2 regions of the Paenibacillus sp. RS8 genome follow, and region 2 is predicted to be linked to the other one. Evidence: riboswitches for the same ligand, from Rfam matches in the RefSeq annotation. Region 2 holds a riboswitch; the other holds the start of a gene.
The links. A riboswitch is a leader RNA that binds a small molecule or an ion and turns the genes downstream of it on or off. The one in region 2 is predicted to bind S-adenosylmethionine.
Positions count from the first base shown of each region.

Region 1: it holds a riboswitch for S-adenosylmethionine, as region 2 does, so the genes downstream of both, ACDZ28_RS02620 (methionine ABC transporter ATP-binding protein) here and metA (homoserine O-succinyltransferase) in region 2, are expected to answer to the same signal.

Region 1 is NZ_CP168131.1:346,139-363,015, reverse strand. It holds gene ACDZ28_RS02665 (transglutaminase-like domain-containing protein) at 1-508, shown strand, start outside; gene ACDZ28_RS02660 (penicillin-binding transpeptidase domain-containing protein) at 775-2,850, shown strand; gene ACDZ28_RS02655 (penicillin-binding transpeptidase domain-containing protein) at 2,985-5,090, shown strand; gene ACDZ28_RS02650 (Cof-type HAD-IIB family hydrolase) at 5,168-5,935, shown strand; gene ACDZ28_RS02645 (DUF456 domain-containing protein) at 5,997-6,482, shown strand; gene ACDZ28_RS02640 (polysaccharide biosynthesis protein) at 6,510-8,138, shown strand; gene ACDZ28_RS02635 (thioredoxin family protein) at 8,217-8,561, shown strand; gene ACDZ28_RS02630 (heme A synthase) at 8,653-9,636, shown strand; gene ACDZ28_RS02625 (Cthe_2314 family HEPN domain-containing protein) at 9,745-10,479, shown strand; SAM riboswitch class I at 10,579-10,718, shown strand; gene ACDZ28_RS02620 (methionine ABC transporter ATP-binding protein) at 10,820-11,836, shown strand; gene ACDZ28_RS02615 (methionine ABC transporter permease) at 11,836-12,495, shown strand; gene ACDZ28_RS02610 (MetQ/NlpA family ABC transporter substrate-binding protein) at 12,554-13,411, shown strand; gene ACDZ28_RS02605 (NifU family protein) at 13,568-13,816, opposite strand; gene ACDZ28_RS02600 (YuzB family protein) at 13,898-14,152, shown strand; gene ACDZ28_RS02595 (NAD(P)/FAD-dependent oxidoreductase) at 14,239-15,300, opposite strand; gene mqnE (aminofutalosine synthase MqnE) at 15,350-16,456, opposite strand; gene ACDZ28_RS02585 (iron-sulfur cluster assembly accessory protein) at 16,829-16,877, shown strand, end outside.
Region 2 is NZ_CP168131.1:3,569,146-3,583,252, reverse strand. It holds gene mqnC (cyclic dehypoxanthinyl futalosine synthase) at 1-661, opposite strand, end outside; gene ACDZ28_RS17380 (aminotransferase class I/II-fold pyridoxal phosphate-dependent enzyme) at 930-2,102, opposite strand; gene metA (homoserine O-succinyltransferase) at 2,139-3,059, opposite strand; SAM riboswitch class I at 3,174-3,304, opposite strand; gene corA (magnesium/cobalt transporter CorA) at 3,702-4,637, shown strand; gene ACDZ28_RS17365 (HRDC domain-containing protein) at 4,720-5,526, opposite strand; gene ACDZ28_RS17360 (hypothetical protein) at 5,535-5,741, opposite strand; gene ACDZ28_RS17355 (ROK family protein) at 5,947-6,828, opposite strand; gene ACDZ28_RS17350 (hypothetical protein) at 7,093-9,819, opposite strand; gene ACDZ28_RS17345 (copper amine oxidase N-terminal domain-containing protein) at 9,863-10,720, opposite strand; gene ACDZ28_RS17340 (Mbeg1-like protein) at 10,754-12,676, opposite strand; gene ACDZ28_RS17335 (hypothetical protein) at 12,676-13,512, opposite strand; gene ACDZ28_RS17330 (hypothetical protein) at 13,550-14,107, opposite strand, start outside.

The DNA of each region.
Region 1 (16,877 bases), 3.2 Mb from region 2:
CCCTATCCTGACGAAGACCGTTGCAGCTGAGATGAATGATATTCTTCGCAGAAAATATGAGGTTATCGATCACGAAATTCCTCAGGATATTATAGGAGCAGCAGAAGACATTGCTGGACAAGCACAGGGCGAAGAAAAAAAAGCCAGACTTCTCTATGATTGGGTAGGTTCGCGTGTAACTTACGATTATGCCAAAGCTGATAATTATTTGCAAAACAAGGTCTGGCATGAACAGACACCACAGGATACATTCGACACTCGGCAAGGGGTGTGTATAGACTATGCCCGATTGTACGCAGTGATGGCCCGTTCACAGGGCTTACAAGTACGGGTTGTAACAGGCCAAGGGTATGACGGACGTGGCGGTTATGGTGCACATGCTTGGAATGAAGTATATATAAGTGATCGGCAAGCGTGGATCCCATTGGATCCGACTTGGGCGAGCAGTGGAGATTGGTTCAATCCGAAGGACTTTGATGAAACTCATATAAGGGAGAACGCCCTCTGAGTGAGGGCGCTGAACTCCTTGGGTGTGGTACAATAAACTCAAGTTACAACAGCTCTACCTTAAATGCGAGTGCTACGCTTACAATAAGCAGCTTAGAAATCACCTTCATCATGAGAGCAATGTCGCAGGTAACGGTGTGTCAGACATTAAATATAAGAAAGTATAAGGTTTACGCTATACTTTATGTCTTATATTTCTCGCTTAAACACTTACCATCCTTATAAAGATGAAGAAGGCGTTTATGCTTGTAGAAGGGGAGAAAGCTGGTGAGCTTGTTTGGTAAGCTGCCCCCGCCTAAGGACGGGATATCTTCAAGAAATTCTGTAGGTCTGAGACTGAATATTTTTTTCTTTGGCACTTTTTTTGTTTTTTGCATTATTATTGTTCGTCTTGCAGGTTTGCAATTTACTGAGGGAGCACTGTTGTCTGAAGAAGAAACGAATCGGGAAACGAAAATTGTTCCGCTCGCAGCGTTGCGTGGGATTATTTTTGCTGCCGAAGGAGAGCAGATTGCCTTTTCAACACCTACGGAATCACTTTACCTTACATTAACTAAGGATTACACAGCTAGAACAACAGATAAAGTAACAGGGGAATCCTCATTTACGGAGAAGGCGAAGAACAAGTCTAATGCGCTTGCGGCAAGACTTGCGGCTGATTTTGCTGAATATGGAGATCCCAATGCACCTAAGCTTACTCAGAAAGATATCTTGGATTTATTAGATTTAGATTTCAAGAAATATTTAGGGTATGTACCGCGGCGAATTAAGACTGGATTAGTTCCAAAAGAAATAGCCTATTTCATGGAGCATAAGGACGATTATCCGGGACTTAGCATCGTGGAGGAAAGTCTTCGTCACTACGATAAAGACACGGTGGCGGTTCAAACGGTCGGCTTTGGGAAGCCTTTCAAATCGACTGAAGACATAGCGCTATACAAGAATATTCGTAGTGCTATGAAAAAAGATGCTTCGCCTGGCCTTATGTATAAAGCAGAAGAATACGTGGGATTTGACGGTCTGGAAATGCAGTATCAACGAGAGCTGCGAGGAGAAAATGGTTATCAGGTCATTTCGGTAACCCCTCAGAATATGGCTGAGAAGGTTGAACAGAACGTTGCTCCTGTAAAAGGTAATAATATTTGGATGACCATTAATAAGAAGATTCAGATGAAGACAGAACAAGCTATATTGGATCAGATCAAATGGCTACATGCCAATGCTGTTCAAGGTGAGACACATCCGGATGCTTTAACAGGATACGCCGTAGCAATGGAAGTGGAGACTGGAAATATCGTCGCTATGGCAAGCATGCCGGATTACGATTCGAATGTGTGGACCAAAGATTCCTTACCAACTACTGTTTGGAATAAAATCATGAATAACCATCTGAATGGTACAATTACTTCAAATTCGTCTGGTAGATCAGGTCATGATTTTAGTTCACTTGTGTTTATGGGATCTACGATTAAGCCATTAAGTGTGTTAATTGGTTTGAACGAAGGTTTTTTTAATACATCAACAACTTACACAGATGTGGGCATTACCTATTTCGGTAAGGATAATAAATCTTCCGTAAGAAATTCATCGGGTCACGTATATGGTTCACTACGTCCAGCAAAGGCGATTACAGATTCCTCTAACGTATTTATGGTCGATATGGTGGGCAAACAGCTTTACAAGAAATATCCGGGGGATAAAGGCATTGAGGTTTGGGACGAATATATGAAAGAGTTCGGATTGGGTGTATCTACGAAAAGTGGACTCCCAGGTGAATCACCGGGCCAGATTAACTATACTGATCTTAAGGCCGCAGGCAGTTCGCAGGCTGCTCTGATCTATGCTTCTTTTGGTCAACAAGGCAGCTATACTACACTACAGCTTGCCCAGTATGCAGCTACCCTTGCTAATGAAGGGGTACGTATTAAGCCTCAGCTCGTTAGTAAGATTACGGATGCGCAAGGTAAGGTGGTTAAGGAATTTCAAAGAGAAGTGCTTAATAAGGTAACGTTTAACAAATCCTACTGGAAAGAGATCAAACAGGGGATGAGTAGTAAAGTTAGTGCCTTTGATGATTTTCCTTATGATTTTGCACGTAAGACAGGTACCTCTGAAAAAACAGACAGAAAAAATATAAACCGCGATAATGGGGTGTTTATTGCCTTTGCCCCGCGAGAAAATCCGAAGCTGGCCGTAGCGGTTGTTATACCTGAAGGCGGCTTTGGCTCCAACAGCGCTGCTCCGGTGGCTCGAAAGATTTTTGACGCCTACGATTGGGAGTACGGGCTCGATGGTGTGCCAAAAAAGAATGTAACTCCTGTGACAGAACCCATTCAAGAATAACAGGCTTATTTCAAATAAACACGCCTTCGGCGTCCCTAAAGGACGGTAAGCGTTTATGCGAAAAATATAAGGATAATGTATAACGTGAAACTTATAGTTTCTTATATTTTAGAGAAAAAGGAGAGAAATATACTGTGAGTTTTTTCCGTAAGCAGGCCTCACCTCCAGATGAGACCAGCAGTAAAAGTTCCATAGGCCTGCGACTCAACGTGTTTTTCTTTAGCACGTTCGTTATATTTTGCGTAATTATTATACGCCTGGCTGTGTTGCAGTTCGTGGAAGGCCCGACTTTAACTGAAGTGGAGACAAGCAGAGATACCAAAAATGTACCTCTTGCATCCATGCGAGGTGTAATTTATGCTGCTGAAGGTGAGAAGTTAGCGTACTCTACGCCGGTACAATCGCTGTATATTACGCTCAATAAGGAGTATACCGCAAAACAAACAGATAAAATTACCGGTAAAACTACGCTGACCCCGGAAGCTAAAGCCAAGTCAGATGCATTGGCGGCGAAGCTGGTAGCTGATTTCAATAAATATGGCGATCCAAATGCTGAAAAGATGACAGAAGAAGATGTTATTGAAGCGCTGGATTTATATTTCCGCAAATCACTCGGCTTTATGGCACGGCGGATTAAGGCTGATCTGACTACTCAGGAAGTAGCCTATTTCATGGAACATAAGGGTGAATATCCAGGTCTTGAAATTGTCGAGGAAAGCATTCGTCATTACGATAAAGATACGGTTGCCGTACAGACAATAGGGTATATCAAGCCTTTTAAATCAGCAAACAGCCTTAATATTTATAAGAATATCTTAAATGCTATGAAGAACAATCCAGAGCCAGGACTAACGTACAAAGATGATGAATTTGTCGGATTTGACGGTCTGGAGCTACAGTATCAGAGAGAGCTTCGGGGACAAAATGGGTATCAAGAAATTTCTGTAAATCCACAGAATATGGCTGAGAAAGTCGAACGAGTTGTCCCTCCTGTGAAAGGTAACGACGTTTGGACAACGATTAATAAGAATATCCAGATGAAGACAGAGCAGGCCATTATGGATCAGATTAAGTGGCTGCATTCCAATCCTGTACAGGGTAAAACGCATCCTAATGCATTAACGGGTTACGCTGTGGCGATGGAAGTCGATACGGGAAATATCGTCAGTATGGCGAGTATGCCGGACTACGATACGAATATTTGGACATCAGGCTCCTTATCTACAGATGTCTGGAACAGTATTATGGACAACTACCAGAACGGTACCATTAACCCGATTTCTTCAGGAACTTCAGGGAATGGACTAAGATCGGTGCTGCTTCTAGGTTCAACTATTAAACCGTTAAGTGTACTCGTGGGTCTGAATGAAGGTCTATTTACACCTTCAACCTACTACCCAGATAAAGGCTTTGCGACTTTTGGTAAAACAGGTCATGAAACCAAGGTAAGAAACTCTGGAGGACATGTCTACGGTTCTATGGACCCTGCAAGAGCGATTGAGAAGTCCTCGAATGCGTTCATGGTTGATATGGTCGGTAAAAGATTATATGAGAAGTATAAGAGTAAGGGGATAGATGTCTGGGATAGGTATATGAAAGAGTTTGGTCTTGGTGTATCCACGGGAAGTGGTCTGCCAAATGAATTCTTAGGACAGATTAACTATACCAATATAGAGGCTGCGGGTAGTGCACAAGCGGCACTTGTATATGCTTCTTTCGGTCAACAAGGTAGTTATACAGTGTTGCAGCTTGCGCAATACGTAGCTACACTTGCTAACGAAGGACAGCGGATCAAACCTCAACTCGTTAGCAAGATTACAGATGCTGATGGAAAAGTAGTCAAGGAGTTCGGTCGTGAGGTGCTGGATGAAGTAACAGCCTTCGATAAATCCTATTGGAAAGAAATACAACAGGGTATGCGAAGTGAAGTTAGTGCTTTTTCTGATTTCCCTTATGATTTTGCTCGTAAGACAGGAACATCACAGCAAGTGGCTAAGGGTCAAATTCGAGATAATGGTGTATTTATTGCTTATGCTCCACGTAATAACCCTAAGCTGGCAGTAGCCGTAGTCATTCCTGAGGGTGGCTTTGGTTCCCAAAGTGCTGCGCCTGTAGCACGCAAAATTTTCGATGCTTATGATTGGGAATACGGGCTTGATGGTGTTCCGAAGAAGAGCCTTCAGTCAGGTAATAATGTCAATGACCCTGCGAAGGAGGGAACGGCTACAGGTACCGAATAACTCTGACCCTAAGGTGAATATGGAATAAAAAATAAACAGCTGCTCTTTAGAGAGCATACAAGAATGGAGGGGTGGCAATGACTGCCAAATACCGCCTGCTTGCTTTGGATATGGATGGAACCTTACTGAATGATGAACAAATTATTACACCTACAACGGTGGAATGGCTTCAAAAGGCGGTCGACGCAGGCGTTCATGTCTGTCTGTCGACAGGCCGGGCTTTTACAAGTGCATTTCCATATGCAGAGCAGCTTGGACTAGGAACACCAATGATTACTGTGAATGGCAGTGAGGTGTGGCGAGCGCCGCACGAAATTTATCGCCGGTCGCTGATGGACCCTATGCTAGTAAAACAGATGTATGAACTTGCGAAGGAAGATGACATTTGGTTCTGGGCCTATTCTACGGAAAAGGTTCATAAACAGGATAACTGGGATGGGGATGTAACGGGCAGAGAATGGCTTAAATTCGGTTATCACACCGAAGATGATGAGCTTCGTCATAAGCTGCTGCTTCGCCTTCAAGATATGGGTGGACTGGAGATTACGAACTCCTCCCCGCATAATCTAGAGATTAATCCTCTAGGTGTGAATAAGGCGACCGGAATCAAGGAAGTCTGTAAGCTGCTCGGGCTAGAAATGTCCCAAGTTATAGCAGTTGGCGATAGCCTCAACGACCTTGCGGCGATTCAGCAGGCAGGGCTTGGGGTCGCTATGGGCAACGCTCAGGAGACGGTTAAAGAAGAGGCTGACGCTGTGGTGGCTTCTAATAATAATGATGGTATCGCTGAAGTTGTCCAAAAGTATATTTTTAATGAAGTGGTAACCTCTTTAGGCAGCCAATAATAAAGAATTGCTATATTCGAAGTGAATCCATAGAGCATATTTGCTATTAGGGGGTTAAGTATTGACGATCCTGGGTTGGATTCTTATTATTGCTTTATTCGCCGTAGGACTGGCCGGGGCTGTGTATCCGATATTGCCAGGTGCACTAGCGATTTATCTTGGCTTTTTCGTATATGGCTGGTTCTTCTCTTTCGAGCCTTTTGGTGTTTGGTTCTGGATCATTCAAACGCTGATCGTTGTAGTACTATTTATTGCTGATTATGTTGTAGGGGCGTGGGGCGTTAAGAAATTTGGCGGCTCACGTTCATCCATTATCGGGAGTACGATTGGGCTAATCCTTGGTCCATTTGTAATTCCAGCCTTTGGACTTATTATTGGTCCGTTTTTGGGTGCCTTTATAGGAGAATTGATCGTGGGTTCTTCACCAGCTAAAGCTGCCAAAGTAAGTGTAGGATCAATACTTGGGTTGTTTAGTAGTACTGTTGTCAAAATTGTGCTACAAATTATTATGGTCGTCCTCTTTTTTATTTGGGTCGTCCGGTTTTAATTTTAACAGTGAAGAAGGGGAAATGGTTTGTCCAAGAAAGAGTCTTTCGTAAAAGGCACGCTTATCCTTGCTGCTGCAGCTTTGGTGGCAAGGGTACTCGGGCTTGTTCAGCGGGTGCCGCTGGATCATATTTTTGATGATGTGGGGAGAGCATCATTTGGGGTATCGAACAATATCTATTTAATGCTGCTCACCGTGGCTACAGCAGGTATTCCAAGTACGCTCAGTAAAATGGTCTCCGAGCGGTACGCTCTGAATCGTCCTGAAGAGGCGAGACAAGTGTATCATGCAGCATTGCTGTTTTCAGTAGCAGCAGGGGTAATCATGACTGCCTTGCTGTACATAGGCGCTCCGTTCTATGCAACACATATTGCTGATGTACCTGAATCAGCGATGGCAGTTAGGGCTATTGCACCTGCGCTTTTACTTTTTCCGGCAATTGCCATGATGCGTGGATATTTTCAAGGGCGTAACAATATGATGGCTGGTGGTATTTCACAGATTGTAGAGCAGTTCGCTCGCGTACTAGTCGCTATTTTACTAGCTTATATTCTATTACAGCAGGGATATAACAATACAACTATAGCTGCGGGAGCATCCTTCGGTAGCGTAATTGGTAGTATTGCAGCATTTGGTGTCATGATTTATTTTGCAATCAAGCTGCGCCGAGAGGATAAACAGCAAGGATTAAATTACAATACCACTCAAAAATTGCCGATTTGGGGAATTTACAAAGATATTTTCACACTATCGATTCCGATCGTGCTCTCCTCACTTACGATTCCAGTAGTGAATGTAATTGATACTTCTTTGGCTGTACCGCTGCTTATTGATCAGATGGGTAGAGAGAGTGCAACAGCAGCTTTGGGTATACTAACCACGCGTGCTCAAAGTGTGGCCGGAATTCCACCGGTTCTAGCCATTGCGCTAGGTACCTCGCTGATTCCGATCATTTCAGCTGCTTATGCCCGTCGTGATGAGGGACACTTGAAGAAGCAAATTACACTTGCTTTGCGGATTTCTATCCTGACAGGAATGCCAATTGTGTTGGCACTTGTGGCAGCAGCCTATTCTGTAAACGGGTTATTGTTCAGCAGCTTGGACGGAAGCGGAATTGTGGCGATGCTTACGATTGGAACGATCTTTCAGATTACCATGATGACAACGAACTCCATCTTGCTCGGTATGGGCAAATCACGCATTTCAATGTATTATGTGCTAGTGGGTATTATTGTTAAATTAGTAGCAAGCTTCTTACTAAGTAAGGTATTTGGGATATACGGGATTATCGGCGCAACAGCACTTTGTTTCGTAGTCATTACTATTCTTAATTTACGAATGCTAAAATCCATTGTACCTTTCGAAATTATGGGTAAACGGTGGGGCGGCTTTGGAATTGCGGTTCTTGTGTCCGGAGGTATTGGTTTTGGTTTGAACCAAGCTGGAATTCTGTTAACGGATCTAATGCCTGCACGCCTGGCGTTTCTGATCACTTGTCTTGTTGTAGGGGCTGCAGTTGTTGTTATTTACCTGGTATTGCTAATTGTACTGGGTGTGCTTACTAAACAGGAAATCTCCAGTTATCCGCGTGCACTGCAAAAATTGTTGAATCCGCTGATGAAATTGCAGCCTGCGCGTGTTCGTATGAGAGAATAGGTTTGACTTCTGCATGACAATTTGCTTCACTTAAAGAATAGAAATTTGACAGATATGGAAGAAAGGACGGAACAAACTATGGACAAAATAAGTTCTCCTGGTGAATTTCAGGTAGCCATTCAATCTCCACGCTTAACAGTAGCCATCTTCAAGGCGGACTGGTGCTCGGATTGTAAGTTTATCGATCCTTTTATCCCTGAGGTAGAGCAAGCCTATGCCGATCGTTTAACGTTGGTTGAGGTTGACGTTGATGCTGTAGGTGATGTTAGTCAGGAACAAAATATTATGGGGATTCCAAGCTTCGTCGCTTATTCCGATGGACGTGAATTGGTTAGGTTCGTTAATAAATTACGTAAATCCCGCGAGGAAATTGAGAATTTCCTGGATAAAGCGGTTCAAGTGCATCAAAGTCTTCAACAGTAATTCCGGAAAACCACCGCTTTCGCCTGTTTGAGCAAAAGCGGTGGTTTTTTTAAAATGCTTCTTCATTACTAAAAACTGCGGGTGATATTTTTTGACGACAAATCAGTTGAAATGGCTTAGTTATCTTACTTGCCTTATCATGTTCCTAGCCGTACTAGGGGGAGCAGTAGTAACGAAGACTGGATCGGGATTGGAATGCGGAAATGAATGGCCTCTCTGTCATGGCAAATTAATTCCTGCTTATACTGTAGGTTCGATGATTGAATACACTCATCGTTTGTTTAGCGGATTGGCTGGGTTATTGTCACTTGCTTCGATGTTTGCTTTTTGGCGTTATGCGCGAAATCGTCGGGACTTGTTAGTCTATGCATTTATGACTTTGTTGTTTGTAATTGTACAAGGTGGTATGGGAGCGCTTGCAGTAATTAAATCCCAATCTGCTGCTGTGATGGCACTGCATATGGGTTTTTCCTTAATCGCTTTTTCTAGTTCTCTGATGCTTGCACTTGGAACAAAAAGACGGCATGAAGCAGGCGATTATGATTACGATCAAAAGATGGAGATTCAGAAGAAACCCGTTAGCAAAGCTTTCCGCAATTTAACCTGTTTTACGGCCTTATATTCCTATGTTGTCGTTTATATTGGAGCCTTTGTTAGTCATACGGATTCACGCGGTGGATGTTCTGGCTGGCCACTCTGCAACGGTGAATGGGTGCCTGAGCTTTCCGGGGGAGTGGGTATTGTTTTTACACACCGGATTGCGGCTTTGATCTTATTTATTCTTACCGCGGTGCTTGGACATTTAGCTTTTTGGAAACATAAGGATTACCCCGAGCTAAGAGCTCTTGGCGTAGCTGCTGTTCTGCTGTGCCTGATGCAGGTGTTTAGTGGAGCTGCTGTTGTTTACACCTTAGATAATGAAAGATTATACATATTTGCCGCCTTGGCTCATATTTTGTTGATTGCTTGTTTGTTTGGTGTTCTGTGCTATATGAGTGTAAGAGTCTGGCAGCTGAGTAGGACGAGAAATATCGTTAATGAAAAAAATCCGAAGAATCATATGACACCGTTGTAACCCCTTGGTAGAAAGTTCCCACCGTGGATAGAGTCGCTTTACCTGCGGAATAATAAAGTGGAAATCGGTATATCGTGGTGCTGGACAAAACTTTAGGAGGACTGGGATATGCTGCGGGTTATACTTGGAGAGCCGCCTCGAAAGAACAGCGGTGTATTGGCTGATGCGATGGAGAATATGGCTACTTTTGCAGCTTTACTGCGCAAGGAAATGAACGCCCATGAGGATAATGACCATGAATACCGCAAGCTGGAGATTTGGACACGTGGACTGATCTCCTCATTGGATGAATTGGAGCAAAGCTGGTTCGCAGCTGCTTTTTACCGGAAATCGGTAATCGCTGGTTATATGGACGATATGTCACCAGTGGAACAAGGCGATTATGCGCGGTATGTTTATTTTTATAAAGATGGATTTATTCGTGTGTTCTCTCTTCTGGACAAGCTTGGAACGGTACTGAATCATTTTTATGACCTCAAAACCTCCAAATTAAAAACGCACTTTTCTTATTTTACAGTGCTGCGTCAACTTCAACTATTGAATGTACATCCAGCATTAGCGGATCAACTGGAACAGATCAAGAACTCTTATCGTGATCCACTAGAGAATCTACGCAAGCGCAGAAATGCTGAAATTCATTATATGAATTCCGAAATGCAGGATGATTTATGGCAGCGACATCAAGGCTTGCATGACAAAATTCAGCTTGAGGATTTAGATAGCCATCTAGAGGATTTAAAGCAATCCCTCGAAATGAACTGTAAGACGTTAATCGCAGCATATAGCTACAGCAATGAGCAGTTGCGTAAGGAAATAAGCAAGCCAAATCGGGTAAAATCATAAGCGTTCAATATATTTCCTTTTGACAAAAAACAAGAAACTTACTATACTTATGCTTGCATTAAAGTCTGTACGAATTCAAACATAAATTTTATACTCTATATCTTATCGAGAGTGGCGGAGGGATAGGCCCGATGAAGCCCGGCAACCGATTTGTATACAGCGCGATAAGCGTTATGTACAAATGTCATGGTGCTAATTCCTACAATGGCGCAAGGTTTGTGGTCGTTGGCAGATGAGAAGGCATTGTCTAAATAAACACACAGAGCCTCTTGCGATCTGCATCGATCGTCGGAGGTTTTTTTTGTATGGAATAAGTGAAATATAAAGGGGGCGATGATCGTTGATTAATCTAAAAGGAATAACAAAGGTATATGGAAAAGGCACCCAAGCGGCCACAGCACTTTCCGGATTGAATCTGTCTATCGAAAAAGGTGAAATATTCGGAGTTATTGGCCATTCTGGAGCGGGAAAAAGTACATTGATCCGTTGCATTAATTTGTTGGAGCGTCCGACAGAAGGGGAAGTTTGGGTAGATGGCATTGAACTAACCAAGCTTACTCAAGGTCAGCTGCAGGAACAGCGGCGCAAAATTGGGATGATTTTTCAACATTTCAATCTGCTATCATCTGCGACAGTGTACGATAATATTGCTTTTCCTCTGCGACTCACAGGTACTTCGAGAGCAGATATTGATACAAAAGTAAAAGACTTGCTTGCCTTAGTTGGGCTAGAAGAACACCGGGATAAGTATCCCTCTCAGTTATCAGGAGGGCAAAAGCAACGGGTCGGCATCGCGAGGGCACTTGCCAGCGATCCTGATGTGCTGCTATGTGATGAGGCAACCTCTGCGCTTGATCCACAAACGACAGACTCTATCCTTAAGCTATTGCTCGATATTAATAAACGGTTCCATCTGACTATTGTGCTGATCACTCACGAAATGCACGTGATTCAGAGTATCTGCGATCGTGTTGCGGTTATTCATGGTGGTGGTATCGTTGAGCAAGGTAAAGTTACGGAGGTATTCTTAAAGCCGCAGCATGAAGTTACTCGCGATTTCATCCGTAGTGAGTCACAGAATGAGGGACCCCTTCGTACGGCGCTTGACGCTGCTGCTGGGGACAACTCTCAGGCCGTCAAAATTACTTTTTTCGGAGAAAAGACCTACGGCTCCGCACTTTCCAATGTAGTACGAGAAACAGGTGTTAGCTTTGCCATTTTGCACGGCACCATTTCAACGATTAAAGACGTACCTTATGGACAAATGATTGTAAGGTTCGAGGGTCCAGCTGAAGCGATTGCTGTGACAATAGCCGAACTAACCGCTCAAGGTCTTGAAGTGGAGGTGATTTCGTAATGAATTTCGCAGATTTAAACTGGCAAGAAATGATGGATGCTACAGTTGCTACCTTGCAAATGTTAATATTTTCCGGATTGTTCACAATTATTCTTGGTTTACCACTCGGAATTCTATTGTATTTATGGGGAAGATCGAATAGTATAGTAATCAGAGTAATTTACACGGTCTTATCATTCGTTGTAAACATCTTACGATCCGTACCGTTTATCATTTTGATGGTAGCATTAATTCCATTTAGCAAAGCCGTTGTTGGAACTTCTATCGGAGTACTCGGTACGATCCCACCGCTGGTGATTGGTGCAGCTCCATTCTTTGCTCGCTTGGTGGAAACGGCGTTAAGAGAAGTAGATCGCGGAGTAATCGAAGCGGCGCAAGGGATGGGAGCATCCACGAATCAGATCGTTATGCGCGTTCTTTTGCCAGAGGCTCGTCCAGGTCTACTCGCTGGAGTTACGATCACACTGGTCACACTGGTTTCCTATACGGCAATGTCCGGGATGGTAGGCGGCGGTGGTCTAGGGGATCTAGCAATCCGTTACGGATATTACCGTTATGAGAAGGAAGTTATGATTATCTCAGTAGTCTTGATGGTCATACTGGTGCAATTGCTACAAATGGCCGGTGATCGACTAGTACGGCATTTCACACGGAAATAAGGTACGTCCATATATAGCCTTATTCATACAAATACCAAGGATAAGAGGGGGATTTAAAATGAAAAAATTACTACTTACTTTTTTTAGTCTGACACTGGTTGTGGTGCTAGCTGCTTGCGGCAATAACAATAATGCTTCTAACTCGGCTGCCACTAATGCACCAAAAGATGGTGCTGCAACTGAGTCATCTGCAGAACCTGTAAAATTGGTGGTTGGTGCTTCACCTGTTCCACACGCTGAAATCCTAAAAGCTATTGCTCCATTGCTTGAAGCGCAAGGAATTACATTAGAAATCAAAGAATTCACTGACTATGTTCAACCAAACGTTCAGCTTTCAGAGAAGAATCTGGATGCTAACTTCTTCCAACATCAACCTTACCTGGATGACCAGAATCAAAAGAACGGTTCGGATCTAGTTTCTGTTACAGCCGTTCACGTTGAACCTTTTGGTGCTTATTCCAAAAAAATCAAATCCATCGACGAGCTGGCTGATGGTGCGAAAGTAGCCATCCCGAATGATGCTACAAACGGTGGTCGTGCACTAATCTTGCTTGCTAAAAATGGTCTGATTACATTAAAAGATGATACCAACATCACATCTACCCAAGCGGATATTACTGAAAATAAGAAAAACCTTAAAATCATCGAGCTAGATGCTGCAATGTTAGGTCGTCAATTAGATGAAGTGGATCTTGCATTGATTAACACTAACTATGCTTTAGAAGCTGACCTGGTTCCTACTAAAGATGCTTTGTTCATCGAGGGTACGGATTCTCCTTATGCTAACATCCTGGTAGCTCGTCCTGACAATAAAGATTCCGATGCAATCAAAAAGCTTGCCGCTGCACTGAATTCTCCAGAAGCGAAAGCGTTCATTGAAGAGCAGTACAAAGGCTCGATCATTCCAGCATTTTAAGACAGAGAGCTAGCTTACTCTCTAATTACAGCATAAAACCCGCTGCCTAATGGCATGCGGGTTTTATGCTGTATGTTGTAGGAGAAGGGTAAATCCACTATAATAAGAAAATCCCGATCTCCTGAAGAGGAGGATCGGGAATGATATTGAATGGGATTAGAATACTTGCATAACTTCTTGTACGCCTTCTACTTCTTCAAGAAGAGCGCGTTCAATCCCGGCTTTCAAGGTGATCGTGGAGCTTGGGCAGCTGCCGCAGGCACCCATAAGTTTCAACTTAACGATGCCGTCTTCTACATCAACTAGTTCAACGTCGCCGCCATCGCGTTGTAGGAACGGACGAAGCTTATCCAGCACTTCCAATACTTCATCATACATTTCGGTGCTTTGTGCATTCTCACTCATTTCTCAATCACTCCTTTCGTAAGTTCATTATAGTACAAAAAGTTAAAAAATAAAATGGTTAGGCGGAACAGGGAGATCATCATGAGACCAATTATTGAATTTTGTGCCAGTAACATGGGTCACGGAACAGACAAACTAATGCATAAGCTGGAGGAAAATCCCGATTACGATGTAATCGAATACGGATGCCTGAACAATTGTGGGGAATGTTATTTAACACCTTTCGCCATGGTCGAAGGAGACATCGTTGCAGCAGATACTGTTGACGAGCTAGAAGAAAAGATTTCTGCCAAAATCAAAGAGCTAGAGGCTTGGTTCAATATAGACCTTGACTAAGTAGTTGCGCAACATATAATTTTTTTAGAAAAAAATAAAGGGCTGCTCTTTTCCGTTATAAATACGGAAAAGAGCAGCCCTTAGGTTTATCCTAAAGTGCGTTTCGACATCCAGAGCACTCCGCTCTTGAGAATACGTGGAACCCGTCCTTTAACGGAGCGTTGGCCCATCAGACCAAATCCAGCTTTCTTGCCTAGTGAGCCTAAAGTACCCTTCAGACGAATAGCATGAAGCTTAGGGGTCTCGCCGCGCCATAAGGCTTGAATTACCTGAGCAACCTGCTCACCCTGCGCTCCTGCAGCTTGTGCGCTTGGAGCGAATGGCAGGCTGGCACAGTCGCCAATCACATACACTTCCGGATAATCAGGTATACGATAATACTCGTCCAGAATGATCCGTCCTCCGCGATCCTTCGGTACTGTTAATTCCTGAACAACCTTCACGGGTTGAATCCCTGCTGTCCATACCGTAACATCTGAAAGAATTTCCTCTGTGCCGTTAAAAAGTGCATTTTTCTCAACGTGGGATACAGATACACGTCCCAGCGTCTGTACTTGATGGTGATGAAACCATTCTTCCACGTACTGTGACAGCTTTGCCGGAAAAGCAGACAAGACACGTTCACCGCGATCCAGAATAGCAATATTAAGATCTGGTCGGCTCTCCCGAAGCTCTGCCGCCAATTCCACTCCACTTAGTCCACCGCCAACAATGTTTATCGTTCCATAAGGCTTCACATCGTTTAAGCGTTGATAAGTCTCCCGGGTCCCTGCAAAGGTCTGGATACTGCAAGTGTATTGATCAGCCCCAGGGATGTTATGGTAATTGTCAGTACAGCCTAGCGCAATGGCTAGAATGTCATAAGACACCGTCTCGTCAGGCTCCATTGTAACGATTTTGCTATCCAAATCAATGGAACTCACCTCACCGTAACGGATGGTAAGACGGGGATGAACCGGAAATTGAATCCGCAAGTGATAGTCCGTTACTGTACCTGCGGCAAGTGCATAATATTCCGTTTTGATTCCTTGATAAGGCATTCGGTCAATTAAGATAATTTCAATATCCTGAGGAAGATGATTATTGAGCAATTCTTGAATGAGGGCCAAGCCGCCATAGCCGCCGCCCAGAACGAGTAGTGTTCTCATGCTGACCGAACTTCCTTTCAATATAGGATAACGGATCTAAGGTAGTCTTTTATTCGTATACCTTTATCGGATTGTAGAACGTGTCGCGTTCTACTGGAATTCGTCCAGCACCTTTTACTAACCAAATCAATTCATCGCGTGTGAGGCCTTCAGGTGTTAAGGCGCCAGCCGCATGGCTAATACGTTCTTTAAGAATGGTACCATGTACGTCAGAAGCACCGAAGTTCAGCGCAACCTGAGTTAGCTGAGGGCCGATATTAATAAAGTATGCTTTGATGTGATCGAAATTATCGAGCATCAATCTGCTGATCGCAATCGTCTTCAGATCCTCATAAGCGGAGTTGCGGCGCATAATCCCTGCATTCTTATTCTTAGGCTGCATAGATAATGGAATGAATACCATAAAACCATTGGTTTCGTCCTGCAGATCGCGGATCTGCATCATGTGCCGAATACGGTCTTCATGAGACTCAATGGAGCCGTAGAGCATCGTTGTATGGGTCTTCATACCAAGCTGATGTGCTGTACGGTGAACTTCCAGATACTCTTCCACATTAGCTTTATCAACGCGCATTTTTTTACGGTATTGATCGGATAATATTTCTGCGCCACCACCGGTAAGTGTTTTAAGACCTGCCGCACGCAGTTGTTCCAGAACCTCACGAATACTCAACCCGCTAATGCGGGTGAAGAAATCGATCTCGGCTGCTGTGTATGCTTTTAAGGTTACCTCAGGGAAACGTTCGTTCAAGGCTTTTAAAGAATCCACATAATACTGGAAAGGAACCTTGTCATTATGCCCACCCACGATATGGAATTCGCGTACACCTGGATGAATATGCTGTTCGACATATTGCACCATTTCCTGACCGGATAGAGTATAAGCACCCTCTTCTCCATCATCTTTGCGGAAATTGCAGAATGCACAATGTGATTCGCAAACATTGGTGAAATATAGACTCATATTTTCGATAAAATATACCCTGTTGTTGTTTTTTGCAAGATTGACTTCATTTGCTAATTGACCAATGGTAAGTAGGTCGTTACTTTGATATAAATAAACGCCATCTTCTAAATTCAATCTTTCGCCGCCGCGAACTTTTTCAATAATGTTCATCATTCGGGCGTCTGTTTGGGGGGTGAAAAGAGTAGACATGTTATGAATTCCTCCTGAAAGTTTTACGGGGTCCATTGCCCGCAGATAATTCCCAGACTTACCCAGACGGTAGCTGTTCATTCATGAAAATAAAGCGGAGGGTTAGCCTCCGTGACAAATTTCCGAATTTTTACTTATGTTTGCCTTCCTTATTATAAACCTCTCTTATAAGGGGATCAACAGCTGGATATGGATGGTTTATTTTGGGGTGATAGGTCAAGCATAAGGCAGTTGTGACTTGAGGGTAATGGAATAGTGGGTTATACTGAGATTATTAAGTATATATTTTTAAGAAAGCAACTTTTGACCGGAAGGTCTCTTAAACATAAGTTTTTCTTATGAAGTGAATCTAATTTATAGGAGGATATGATCATGATTAATATTAGCGAAAAGGCAGCAGAACAACTGAAGGCGATGCTTG
Region 2 (14,107 bases):
CTCCAAGTCCAATGACCATTGTAGCCGTTGTATTCATACCGATCTTATGCGCTGTCTGCATTACGTCCATCCACTCGCGCCATGAGCCTTTAAGACGACTGATCTTGCGGCGTGTACGGTCATCGAGAATCTCTGCTCCCCCGCCTGGTAAAGAATCCAGACCAGCAGCATGAATTTCACGTACTACTTCCTCGAGCGATAATCCAGATACTTCCTTCATCTTCATAATCTCTGCTGGTGAGAAGGAATGCATTGTAATCTCAGGGAAACGTTGCTTAATACCGCGAAGGATATCTGTATAATAGCTGAAAGGAAGATTAGGGTTCGTTCCACCTTGCATTAGTATTTCTGTACCATTTACAGCGATGGTCTCAGCGATTTTTTGGTAAATCGTCTCATCCGGCAGTACATAGCCCTCATCAGAGCCCGGTCTACGATAAAATGCGCAAAAGCGACAGTAAACATCACATACATTCGTATAGTTAATATTACGACCAATTACAAACGTGGCCATCGGGTCCGGATGCCAGCGTTCCATTATGGTGTTTGCAGCAGCACCCATTTTCTCAATTTCGTTGCTCTCGAACAGTCGGATGGTATCTTCCAATTGGAGACGTTCACCCCGTAGGGCTTTGTCCAAAATAAGATCTATCGCACTCATCGTTCGCATCCTCCTTTTAAACCCTTAGGGGTATTGGTAGAATCACAAAATAACAGGAAGAAAAGACGTTGTCTCCTTTCAAGATGACAACCCTTTCTCATACAAATGAACAGTTCATTTCCTCATCGTATCACAATCTGAACAGCTTGAAAAATGCTTTTACATTCTTCGTAAAATCCCATCCAGAAGAAAAGCAGCATCGCACTAAGCGATACTGCTAGTTTATACTCTATTTCTCCACTAACTCCTGATTAAAAGTATATCCCAGTTATTTCGACTCAATTTCAGCCCGTGCCGCCTCTAGTGCGTGGCCAAGATCAGCAATCAAATCCTCTGCATGCTCAATACCGACAGAGAAGCGCAACAAACGATCATCTACACCCACAGCATTTCGAATCTCCACAGGAATATCAGCATGCGTTTGTACAGCCGGATATGTCATTAGTGACTCTACGCCGCCCAGACTCTCTGCAAATGCTATAAGACGAATATGACGAAGAAGAGGCTCTACGTATCTGGCATCTTTTAATTTGAAAGAAAAAATACCGGTATTTCCTGAAGATTGACGATTCTGGATTTCATGCCCCGGATGATCTGGCAGTCCTGGATGGAACACTTCCGCAATTGCTGGATGCTCTAACAAGTAGTGGGCAATCGCTAGTGCATTGCTCTCGTGGCGCTCCATACGCAGAGCCAACGTCTTCAAGCCTCTCATCAACTGATAACTGTCTGTTGGTCCGAGAACAGCACCGATAGAGTTATGTAGAATTGCTATTTCAGCTGATAATTCTACACCCTTGGATACAATTAAGCCTGCCAGCACATCATTATGACCACCCAAATACTTAGTAGCGCTATGAACTACAATATCCGCACCTAATTCTATAGGACGTTGGAAAAACGGAGTCAGTAGCGTATTATCTACAATGCTAAGCAGCCCATGGTGACGTGCCCAAGTACACACGGCTTCAATATCCGTGATCATCATCAGTGGGTTCGTTGGCGTTTCAATAAATACAGCTTTCGTGTTGGGACGACGCGAAGCTTCCAGTGCATCCAAATCATTCGTGTCTACATAAGAAGCAGTGATTCCGAACTTGGACATAATCCGTTCCAACAAACGATAGGTACCACCGTAAAGATCCAGCGAAACGATCAGATGGTCGCCTTGAGCGAACAAGGTAAGAATCGTTTGAATAGCTGCCATCCCTGAGCTACAAGCAAATCCTGCATCTCCAGATTCCAGTTCCGCAGCTGCATTCTCAAGCACCGAACGGGTCGGACTCTTGGTGCGGCTATAATCAAACCCTGTGCTCTGACCGAGTTTTGGATGACGAAATGCCGTTGCATTATAAATCGGAAAATTAATTGCTCCTGTGGCTGGATCTTCTTGAGAACCTATTTGAGCCAGTCTACTTTCAATCCTAAGTTTGTCATCCATGATTAATGCCTCCTAATTTATATTGTAGCGCTGTTATTAATAAACAATCGGGTCGATATCATAAGGCGTTTCTTGATATACATAGTAATTGAGCCAGTTAGAGAATAATAAATTGGCATGCGCACGCCATACTGCTGGAGGTGTACGTTCAGGATCATCTTTAGGGAAGTAATGTTTCGGCAAAGCCATCTCCATCCCTCTAGTCACATCACGGTCATATTCCCATTTCAAGGATAGAGGATCATATTCGGAATGTCCGGTCACAAATATTTGTTTACCGTCATTTGTAGCCACTAGATACATACCAGCTTCTTCGGATTCAGCCAGAATCTGCAGATCTGGATTATTCTCAATATCTTCACGGGAGACGTCGGTATGACGGGAATGTGGTACATGGAATACTTCGTCAAAGCCGCGCAACAATTTGATGTTATTTTGATTTATCGTATGAGCGAAGACGCCAAAGCATTTCTCAGGCAATGCCACTTTACGAACACCAAAATGATGATATAAGCCTGCCTGTGCCGCCCAACAAATATGCATGGTTGAGGTCACATTATCCTTGCTCCATTCAAAAATCTCTTTCAGCTCTTCCCAATACGATACTTCCTCGAACTCCATTTGCTCTACAGGAGCACCTGTAACGATTAGGCCATCCAAACGGCGGTGACTGATCTCGTCAAAGGTTTTGTAAAAGCTCTTCAAATGTTCAGCAGAAGTATTCTTGGAAATATGGGATCGTGGATGCAATAGCGTAACATCAACTTGTAGTGGCGAATTTCCAATTAAACGCAGCAATTGAGTCTCTGTCGTCTCTTTAGTCGGCATGAGGTTCAGAATAGCAATCCGTAGTGGACGGATATCCTGATGGAAAGCCTGACTTTCGTCCATCACAAAAATATTTTCTCCGGATAGTACTTCTTTCGCCGGTAAACTGTCGGGAATTTTAATTGGCATTGTCTTTCCACTCCTTAGCTGAATTTAGTTGTTTTGCCGCAATGCGGCTTGCTGAACAATAAAAAGACCTTCCTCGGAAATCGAGAAAGGTCATATCTACAGTCATATGCGCCTCTCTCATCTGCCAGAATGTTCCTGAAGACGATTAGACGTCTGCAGAAGTTCCGCAAGAATTAGCACCGTGCGTTTACACGCCGGTTGCCGGGTTTCATAGGGCTAGTCCCTCCACCTGCTCTTGATAAGATTTAGCTGTATTCAATTAAATTACTTTAAAATTCACTTTAAATCATGAACCTCCTTTTCGTCAAGTCCATACAATGCTGAAGAAGCCTCAAAATCACAATAAATTTGCTTGAAAGAGGCATACTCCGTTGTTATACTAGACAAGTATTTCATACCTGAACGAAAAGAAGAGGTGAGAAGAAGAATGGAAGGCGACCCGAGCTCGCAAATTAGTGTACAGAATGAGCAACCACACAGGATAATCATCAGCTTGCCGGCGGCGGGAGCAGTTCTTCTTCATGCCCTCGAAACGTCATTTGGCCCTATGTATTGATGTAACGCCGGCCAAGCTGATTTTTTTCTCTGTGCTTAATTTAGCAGTCCCTGGTGAAGACCTGGGGATAGGAGGAGTGAAATCAGATGAAAATCCGGCTGGTGAATGCAGGGGTTTTTACACCTATTGATGAAATTGATGAAACACTGACACCCCCAACGGAAGGGTTCTATTGGATTGACGCCGATGTAGAGGATTTAGAGCTGCTTCAGCCTTTGTTCAACCTACATGATCTTGCTGTTGAGGATTGCCTTAGCGAAGAGGATCAGCGTCCGAAGATCGAAATATACGAAAGCCATTACTTTATAGTTGTAAATAGCATCCGCTTTGATGATGAAGAAATTTTCCTACGGGCGCTCAATGTATTCCTTGGAAGACATTACATCATCACTGTAACGAAACAAAAGATCAATGAACTTCGAATCCTAAAGCCTATGCTCTGGGAGCAAGAGGTAAGCGAACCGGATATGTTCCTTTACTTACTTATTGACCTTGTCGTGGATAACTATTTTTCCGTCGGCGACCGGATTGAAGCTCGAATTGAGAAGCTTGAAGAAGATATCCTAATGCATACCAAGAAATCTCATCTAAGTGAGATTATCGGTCTGCGAAGTGAAATTCTATGGTTGAAGAAAATGCTGGGACCACAAAAAGAAGTAATCAATACCCTAAATAAAAAAGACCTCCGTCTGATTGATGATCAGTTGCAGAAATATTTTAGCGACATTTATGAAAATGCGGTTAAAATATCTGAAACCTTTGAGACGTATCGCGATCTCATGGGCAACTTACGAGAGGCCTACCAATCCAGTATCGCCAATCGCGCGAATGAAATTATGAGAGTGTTTACTGCGATCACAACAATATTCATGCCTCTGACCGTAATTACCGGAATCTACGGTATGAACTTTGATCATATGCCCGAGCTTCATACGAAATACGGCTATTATGGCGTTATAGGCGTTATGTTAACGTTAGGCTGTGGGATGCTGTATGTTTTCCGCAAGAAGGAATGGCTATGAAAAGAATCGGACGAATAAGCAAGACGAAGGCCCTGTAACCGTAAGGTATAAGGTAGCCTTCGTCTTTTTGGTATGTGGACAATTAAAAACTAGTTGCCATCCCCACTTTATGCGTTTGCTCTCGACGGAAACGAATGCGGATCAATCGCAGGCGCTCATAATAAATATCCAATCCTTCAGCAGCGGAAAACCCCTCTCCATAAACCTTATTTAACACCGGTTTTAGAAAGAGATCACCGAGCTCCACATATGCATTCCATACCGCTTCTTGCTCATTCTGTGGCATATTACCAAGCTCTACATGGATCAGCTTCTCAACGGAATAACCTTCTCTTTCTAGTTCCTCTACCACTTCAATCAGTTCACGCCGGTTCACTCCACTATTCACCTTAAGCTGTTCCAAACCCAATCCATTCTCGATCCCCTGCAGTAAAATCCGCCGTAAGCGCAGTCGTTCAAGTTGCTTCTTATATTTGACCTCTTTCTGTTTATAAAGCCAATTTACAAAAGACTCCTCTTCAATTACTTCGTGAACCCAATTTAGAGGAAAGGAATGCTCCCTTGCCGCCACAGTAGTTATAGCCAGCCAATCGGTCCCAAACTGTGCTACCTTACCTTCTCCTACACCTGGAATTTGTAACAGCTCCTCTGGCGTATGCGGTAGAAATGTGCTTAACAAGCGCAACAGACGATTACTGGCGAGAATATAGGGCGCCTTGCGTTCACTCGAAGCTTTTCCACGGCGCCAAGCACATAATTCCTCATAAATAACCTCATTCCCATGATGTTCGCTGTAATATTGAAGCTTCAGTTGCTCCTGATTCCGTCCAGTAAGACTATCCTCCTCGTGGAATATCCCATCGATTAAGGGTCGATAGCCATCTCCCATCTTCACCGCTAGCTCATGCCTGTATACACAGAGCATTTCATTCCAAGAACCACCTTCATACCATAAATTCTCGATGTAATTCTCCCCCCTGAAAAATCGCGCCAGCCCAAACTCCAGATCCCCTCTTCCTCTCCAATCCACAGCTGGGCGTACATCTCTTGATCCACTCCAGATATTCTGGATAAACGGTTCATAAATACAATTTGCATATTCATCCCTACCTTTCTCAACTTACAGCAAGCACAATAACTTCCCGGGCAGAGCCTCCTTCGGACCGAACAAATCCTTTCTCAAGTAGACCCCGAAACGCAAAAAAGCACCTCTCTCACGATAAACGTGAAAGAGGTGCTTCCTCATTAAATGCTATACTGTTAGATCCTAGAATACCATATATTACCGAACAGTCAATGTCTTTTTATACTAGCTTCTAGCTAGAGCTAATGTAGCCAGTCCAATCGCTCCAGCAAGCCCAGCATTATCTCCAAGACCTGGTGACACAACATAATTATCAATGTCGACATTAAGCGATGGATGCTGAACATAACCGTTCAATAGCTCTTGCAGCTTAGTACGAATTAACGGGAATAAGTGGCTTTGCTTCATAACACCACCGCCCATGACGATTTTTTGCGGAGACAGAATCAGTACATAATTCATGAGTGCATGCGCAAGATAGTGCGCTTCCATCTCCCATGCCGGATGATCCACCGGAAGGTCGCCTGCCGGTTGTCCCCAGCGTTTACCGATCCCCGGACCTGCGGCTAATCCTTCAAGACAATCGCCATGATATGGACAGTAACCTTCAAACGTATCTTCTGGATGTCTACGAACTAGAATATGTCCCATCTCAGGGTGAGACAATCCATGGACCATCTGGCCGCCAACAACCGCTCCTGCTCCAATGCCTGTCCCAACCGTAATATACAGACAACTGTCCAGACCTTTAGCTGCTCCCCACTTACTCTCTGCAAGCGCCGCACCATTCACATCCGTGTCAAAGCCGATCGGAACGTTAAATTGCTCAGCCATGGTGCCTACCAGATTATATTGTCCCCAATGAGGTTTTGGTGTCGTTGTTATGTAACCATAAGTAGGGCTGTCCAGCACAGGATCAATGGGTCCAAAAGATCCGATTCCGAAAGCTTCTACATTCTTCTCTTTAAAATAATCTATTACTAGTCCCATCGTTTCTTCCGGTGTAGTTGTCGGAAAGCTAACTCGGTCAACAATGGTACCGTCCTCATAACCAATCCCACATACAAACTTTGTTCCTCCTGCTTCAATCGCTCCCAATAGCTTCACAGCAATGATCTCCCTTTCTCTAGTTAGAAGTAAATACAATACCCATACAAAAATGAATAATATCATTTAAAAAAGCAATCACCAGTCCTAATTATACGTCGAATGAAGCGCTATCACAACAAGTATAAACGCCTTCGGCATCCTTATAAGGACGATAAGCGTTTAAGCGAGAAATATAAGGATAATGTATAGCGTGAAACTTATTTGTCTTACAATTTAATAAAAACACCCTCCATGCAACTTTGCATGAGGGGTGTCTGTCCTTTAGTTATTCAAGTCATCGAACATGGAGCCTTTTACCGTAACCTCAATCTGATCCAGCGGCTTAATGCCGTTTAATTTGCCTAATGATTTGTAGGCATTGGTACTCTTGGACAGCTCCACATCTGCCAGCCAAGCCTTGACATAGTACTTGCCGTCTGGCATTTCAGCTGTAGTATAGATAGGAAGTTTGTCTTTGTTGATTGTAATTGTGACCGTAGACTTCTCCGTGATCTTGTACATATGCTGATTCAAGCCCACATATTCACGATATTTGAAATTGTTGAAGCTACCCAGTGTGCTAGACTGCGAGTAACCTTCCAGGATATTTTTCCAGAATTCATGGGTGCCTTTATCACTTTCTCTATCCTGTGAATATGGAATTTCTTCTACCTCTTTAGTAAAGCCTTTCTCAACCGTCAGCAATTTCTCATTATTCACACCCGTGTCATTCTCTACTGATAATGCTGCTGGCTTTCTCGCAAAGTTATTACCGTTTTTGCTGAGCGGCTCATTCCGCAGATTAACCGCAACCTTCTCCTTATTAATATACATAAGATCAGTTTCATAGCGGAATGAATTCGTAAGGTCTTCAACAAGCTCCTTATGATCCACGGTGTCTTTATCCGTGTCCTTAAACATCACTGTCTCCAGCGTAAAGGTATAGGTTCCAACTGGATTAAAATAATACCCCGATTTAATTGGATAATCATAGCCTTGCAGTTGTTTATCAGTTGCAAACACGGCAGTGTCGTAAGCAGATTTGTTGTTAAGCATTTTTTTTGCGGTATCTCTGGCCTTCTTATAAGCTTGAGCCATGCTATTCTCTACCTTCCAGCCGACATCTCCGCTTGCCTGTTGTGTAAAGATACGTTCGAATTTACCCTTAACCTTCGTCCAGTCCTGCAAGATCTTATTCTCATCTTCATGAGCCATCCAGCGAATTACATTATAGTTGTAAGGTTCACTTGTCCAGAGTAGCTTTCTGATTAACGAATCTGCTTCATTTTTGTCTATTGAATTCTTGTATAACTTCGGCGCGATTTGTTCGAGCCCATTATAAATATAGGTCCGAATGGTTTTGACGTCTTGCCCGGGTGTAAACGGAGCCGAGGTGCTGCCGCTCGTCGTATATGTTTTACAAGATTCAACGTCTTGGCCTGCCGCGTTCTTACTGGTGCTGCAAACCTCATAATCACGGGTATAATTTCTGCTTACAGTACCTTGGAAACTTATATTTCCTGACTTCTGATTAGGTGTGTACGGAGCTGGATTACTATACCATTTGCCATTAACCGGATCATCACCAAAATCAGGGCGCTGCAAGCTAGCAATGATGTCAGGTTTTCTCACTATTGTACTGGCAGCATCATTCACAGCGGGATTGTTCTCCACTCGAAAATAGCGATAGATCGCATCCGTATTATTAGTAACTTCCAAAGCACCTGTAGCATTCCCACTCCAAGTGAAATTAGCATAGGGCGGCTGTAAAACAGCTTTTATAGCAGCGCCATCAGCTAAACCGAAGTTCACTTTTTTTGATAACACATTGTAATCCAGATCAAAAGAGCCTTTGGTCGTTGGCATCGCGGTGACCTTCTGAATCCATCCATAAAGCTCATTATTTTCGTACAAAACTTCCTTAGGTGACTTTTGACTGTTCAGATTAAATCGTATGTTCACATCCCCATCTGGCATAGTAAATGTCGCGTAAAGAATATTGTCCTCCGCATTAGCTGCAAGCTTAATTTCACCAGCCAACGTTGACGCATGGCCGTGGTATTTTACGGGAATTTCCTTCCCGTTACTCGTAATCTTCCAAGCAAAATCTGTTGTTTTCTGGGTAGCGAAGCTGGATCTGAGTCTAATCCCAACAGTTACCTCTTGTCCCTCTAATGCGCCGGTTGGCATCGTTTCGAAATGAGGGGATAAGTCATTTACCTGCAAAATAAAAGGAGCGATAGGAATGCCTAAGTAAGTGATATTTCCGTTAGAACCCTCAATGTAGATACGACCCGATCCCCATGACAGATATGTAGGCGGTTGCAGGACATGTACATAATCTATCCACTGACCACCCTTAGACGGAGTCGCATCCCTTGTATACACAGGACTGCCTTTAAGTGTACTGTTTTGATTGTTATAGATGAATTCAGCGTATGTTTTTTCAGCGTAATCTCTATTTAATCCATCGATAATGGATTTTTCAAAAGTTCCATTAGAATCTTTTAGATATTCACTTTTCTTATTGCTATAATCATCGAAATTATTCTCTGTAATATTGTACAACTCTTTAACTTTTTCATTTTTCCATGGACGATGAACCATATTGAAATCTTGTATCTGCTTTCCACTCCAACCTGCATACCAGGGCGCGCCTTCCGCTGAGACATCCTCGCCATCTTTTGAATAACCAGAGAAGGCATGCATTTTACTATGTTCCAACCAGTAATGAGGCTCTCCGTAAACTATTTCATAATTATTACGGTTAGAATCAATACTTTTTTGAAGTACATCTTTTCTTAGGTCCCTGCTACCTACTTTAACTGGGTAATAATCAGGCCAGCCATATATATTTTCCATATCATTATTAATATATTTTATAACTTCCTCTGGTGTTTTAGGTAAGCTCTCCAAAGGATCGTCTATCGCTTCCTCTGAGAAAACAAAAGTATTAATAGATTGAAATAATAATACGATTATCGCAAAAATACGTATAGATTTTTTCATATATTCACCTATCTCATAATATTTTCATATCTATTCATAAATCCTATTTCCTCCATATGGAAAGATGTACACTCCCCCACTCCTTAGATTGCACTATAACTTTAAAGTTTTTATCTGAGAATTCCTTTATTGGTAATACATCCACTCTTTCTCTTTTAGATCTTACATACTCCATAATAGAATCCACCACATTACTTTCAATCTTTTGTTTTAGAATTTCTTCTGCCTCATTAGCTGCTTGCACAGGATCAGCATCTTTAACTTCATATTGAACTGTGATTTGGAAAAGGTATTTACCCTCTGCTGGCTCAGAACTACCAAACACTGTGAGTTTAGAATTTGAAATATAGACAGGTTCCCTATTTGGTCCTAACTCAGTGTATGGAATTTTAAAACCTTCAACCGTTGCTACTTTTGGTTCACTTGAATTCCCTGTTTCTGGAGTACTCGTAGGAGGCTCATTCCCCGGAGTAGTAATATAAACCGTCTTCACGGCATCATCCCATTTCACGTTTACACCGAGCCCTTCATATACAAAACGAAGCGGGACAAACGTTCTTGATTGCTTAAACAGTGCAGCCGTATCCATTTGCTTCGTCGTTCCATTAAGCTCATAGCTCTTTTTCCCGATATAGACACCCATGGTTTTGCCTTCAAGCGAAATTGTCGCTTTTTTAGCCTTACTGTCCCATAACACCTCAGCTCCAAGAGCTTCACTTATAAAACGAACTGGAAGCTGAACTCTTTGCTGCGCATCAATAAAAGGCTGGGCATCTGGAAAAATCACCTTTTCTCCATTAACTACTACCCTCAATGGAAGACTTGCGGCTAACCCCGTAAAACTCGAAGAGAACAGGACAATCATTAATAATACAACCAGCGAACTCATTATTTTTTTCATATAACTGCTCCTCTCAATTTAGTTGGCTATTGCTTAGTTCAGACGCATTGTATTAGTACTTGCACGGGCAGCCGCAACAATCTTGGATTCGATGTCCCGATATTTTGTTATCGTGTATCTTAGGCCTGCGGTTTTGCTATGAATTGCTGTTGTTACAAGATTTTTTTGTGTCCTAACTTCATTGCTTATACGCTGCAACTCTCTTAATTGGGCTTGCACATAAGATTCACTATAAGCTCTGCCCACATTAGAACTTACTCCAGAAGCTATAGACAATATCCTTTCGACGATTTCAGCAATGCTCTCCTCCTTACGCACCAGGCTTTTCTGCAGACTCTCCAGTTTATCCATATTCGCCAAAATCTTGGCTCCTTGTATGAAACTGGCGGATGCAACTGCAATTTTCGTTATAGTTTTTGTAATGGTCGATTTAACTTTGCTGATTGCTGAATCTTTAATCGTACGAGCGCCAGCGATAAATTCATCCTTGGTTTTCTTGATTTTAGCTTTTACACTTTGGAATATATCTCCCATTTTCTTCATCGCTTTGTCTTTTACACCGATCCAATATTCCTTCTGGGCTTTTACATATTGAATAGTGTTATCCACAAACCGGTTGAAGCCATCTTTCATTTTCGTCATAACATCAGAGACTGCTTGTTTTACCTTTTGTGAAAACTCCGCAATTCTTTCACCGATTAGATTAGTGACTCGGACAGCTTCTGTAACCATATTCGTTACAAATTCAACACTTTGATTATAAAAGGAAACCACTCTCTCCTTGATGTCTTCCACCTTTTGCTTAATCCAGGGAATGACACTGTCAATGACAAAACCGATTATATAAAGCGCAATCAATGCTTTTATAGTACCAACGAGTACAGCTAACGCTGTAGTAATCGCCGCAGTAACAACTGCAACAGGCCCAACAGTCGCCAGTAATACTCCAACTACCGTTATTCCTGCAATCGCTAATGGCCGTAAATCCACTTCCCCATCCAGTACTTTGAACACCCCTTCAACCAAACTCTCCTTCAGAAAATCAGGGATGACCTCCAAACCAACCGTAATATTATGCACGAGGTTAGGAACTAAACCCCGTGTCTGGGAATCCGAAAGTAGAAAGGTGTTGTTTCCATTGGTCTTCAGTGAGAATAAGGAGTGATGAGCCAGTACGTCATCCCGTTCAGATTCAGTATCTATATAAATACCTGCCGAGGGATTTAGGAATAAGGCCGGTACGATGTCATATTTATTCCTGAACTCTTTGATTTGCCCTTTTTCATTCATTTCATCAATATTCGATTTGAACTTGTCTAGTACATCTCCATTAAATCCCGGAGCATTAAAGGTTGAAGCCGAAATGAGGTGTTTACGCAGATCCTCCGACAGAATAAAGGAAGAATATAAAGCCAGGTTGCCTCCTAGCGAATGCCCGGTCAAATATAAATCATAACTGCCGTCGGTCTTAAAACTTTTCATATACTCTCTCGCTTCCGTTTGCTGCATAGCTTCAATGGAATACGCCGTTGTCCCGTTATTTTTCCAGTCATTGCGGTAGAGTGGGTTTTCCATAGGTTCACTACCCCGGAACGCAGCTACCTTTTCTCCGTTAAGGGTATCCACTGTAAATGCAACAAAGCCTGATTCCTCTTTTTTATTATGAGAGACGATATTGGAAATCTCCCAATTCTTATATGGAGGTTTATTCATCTGCTCTATGAGAACAATCCACTGGTCGTATTCTTTAACTCCGTTAAGATCGTTGGGAAAGCGCTCTTTTAATTGCCGCTGACCTTCGGGTGTAGAGTAGAAACTGAGAACTTCGCCGAGAGTGATTTTGTCGTTCTTACGTGTATATATTTTCCCAAGGTCTTTATTATCTAATATATCTAAATAAACAATCTGGGAGATTTGCTTTAACTCAATCTCTGAAAGAATATCAGGATCAGCCATTACAATCCCCCTCTTTGTTCAAAGCTTTCTATTCTTTTCTCTTTCCATATTTCATAATACTCTTCTATTTCTTCTCGGGATTCTTCAATCTCCCCATCTGCCCCTAAACTGTAACCAACCATCGTTACAATGTTAACTATTCCTGTTTCCTTCGTTTCATCACTATAATAAAGATCCACATCTGATTCTGTCTTTTTGATGTCATCCAAGCGACTATGAGCATCAGGAGTGAGGTAAGCTATAGTAATTAGACTACTGACATATTTGTTTTCCTCTAGCCTTTTCACAAATGCTAACTGGGCTTCAATTTCTTTATCCCGATCCGCGTTTCCTTTATTATCCATATAGTTATCACAATTTAAATATACTGTTACAACCTGCGTATTCGTTGGATATAACTTCAGAAATTGCTCATAGGATATCTTGGTATCGCTATGTTCGGGATAAACTAGACCTGTTTCGTTGGCGACGATAACCTTACTGTCAGGCCAAATACTAGCAGCCATTTCTTGAATGTGTGGTTCCTCATTTCTGGCAACTACTTGGTTTAAGTACTTGTCATAGACCTTTTTCAGATCCTTCGTAATTTCAACAGGAAATCTTAGCGTTTCATCTTTTTTCGGATAAACCATCGCCTTCAACGTATTGTTGTTCATCGTTCCCCAGCCGCCGCCTATACCGTCAAGGACAAATTCCTCTCCATACTTTTCATGTAAGGAGCTCAAAATTTTCTTTGCCGCTTTCTCATCTTTGGACTCAGATCCACAACCCATAAAGCTAAACATTGATACTAACAACATCAGAGTCAACACCTTCCTTGTACAAATCTTGTTCATGCAGCTTCACTCCTTTGTGATGACGATCCAGTTCACGCTAGAATTCAAAATCCAGCTTCAATTCCGGGAATTTGAACATTTGATTCATGTAAGTTTCAACCACCTTATCGAGGTGTCCTGTCATTTGGTTAGATAGCTTCTCCATACATCCCATGATGGCGTCCGTCAATTTATCGAGCCACTCTTCAATATGATCCATCAGTTGATCCCCTATCGGACTGCAAATCAGAAGAATGGATAAGACAGCCTGTGTAATTTCATTAAACTCCTCCGCCACTTCCGCTGCCTCAAGCATGGCTGCCTCAGATAATTGCTCGAACTTCGCATGAATATCGTCAAAGAGAAAGGATTCCGGAATATTATTCATTTCGGTTCTCCACACACTGAACTTTTCATCCACCATTCGCTCATATTTGTGAGCAATTTCAGTCAGTGCACCTCGTACTTTTCCAACATCCAGTTGATCTATTAAGGTAAAGATCACATACCCCAAATGATCTGATGCACGTTCGGTTAGTCCGACGGTATCCCCAAATCCACTCATAACAGCATCAAAAACAGGCGTATGGTCTTCCGTTAAGGTATTAATCCTGGA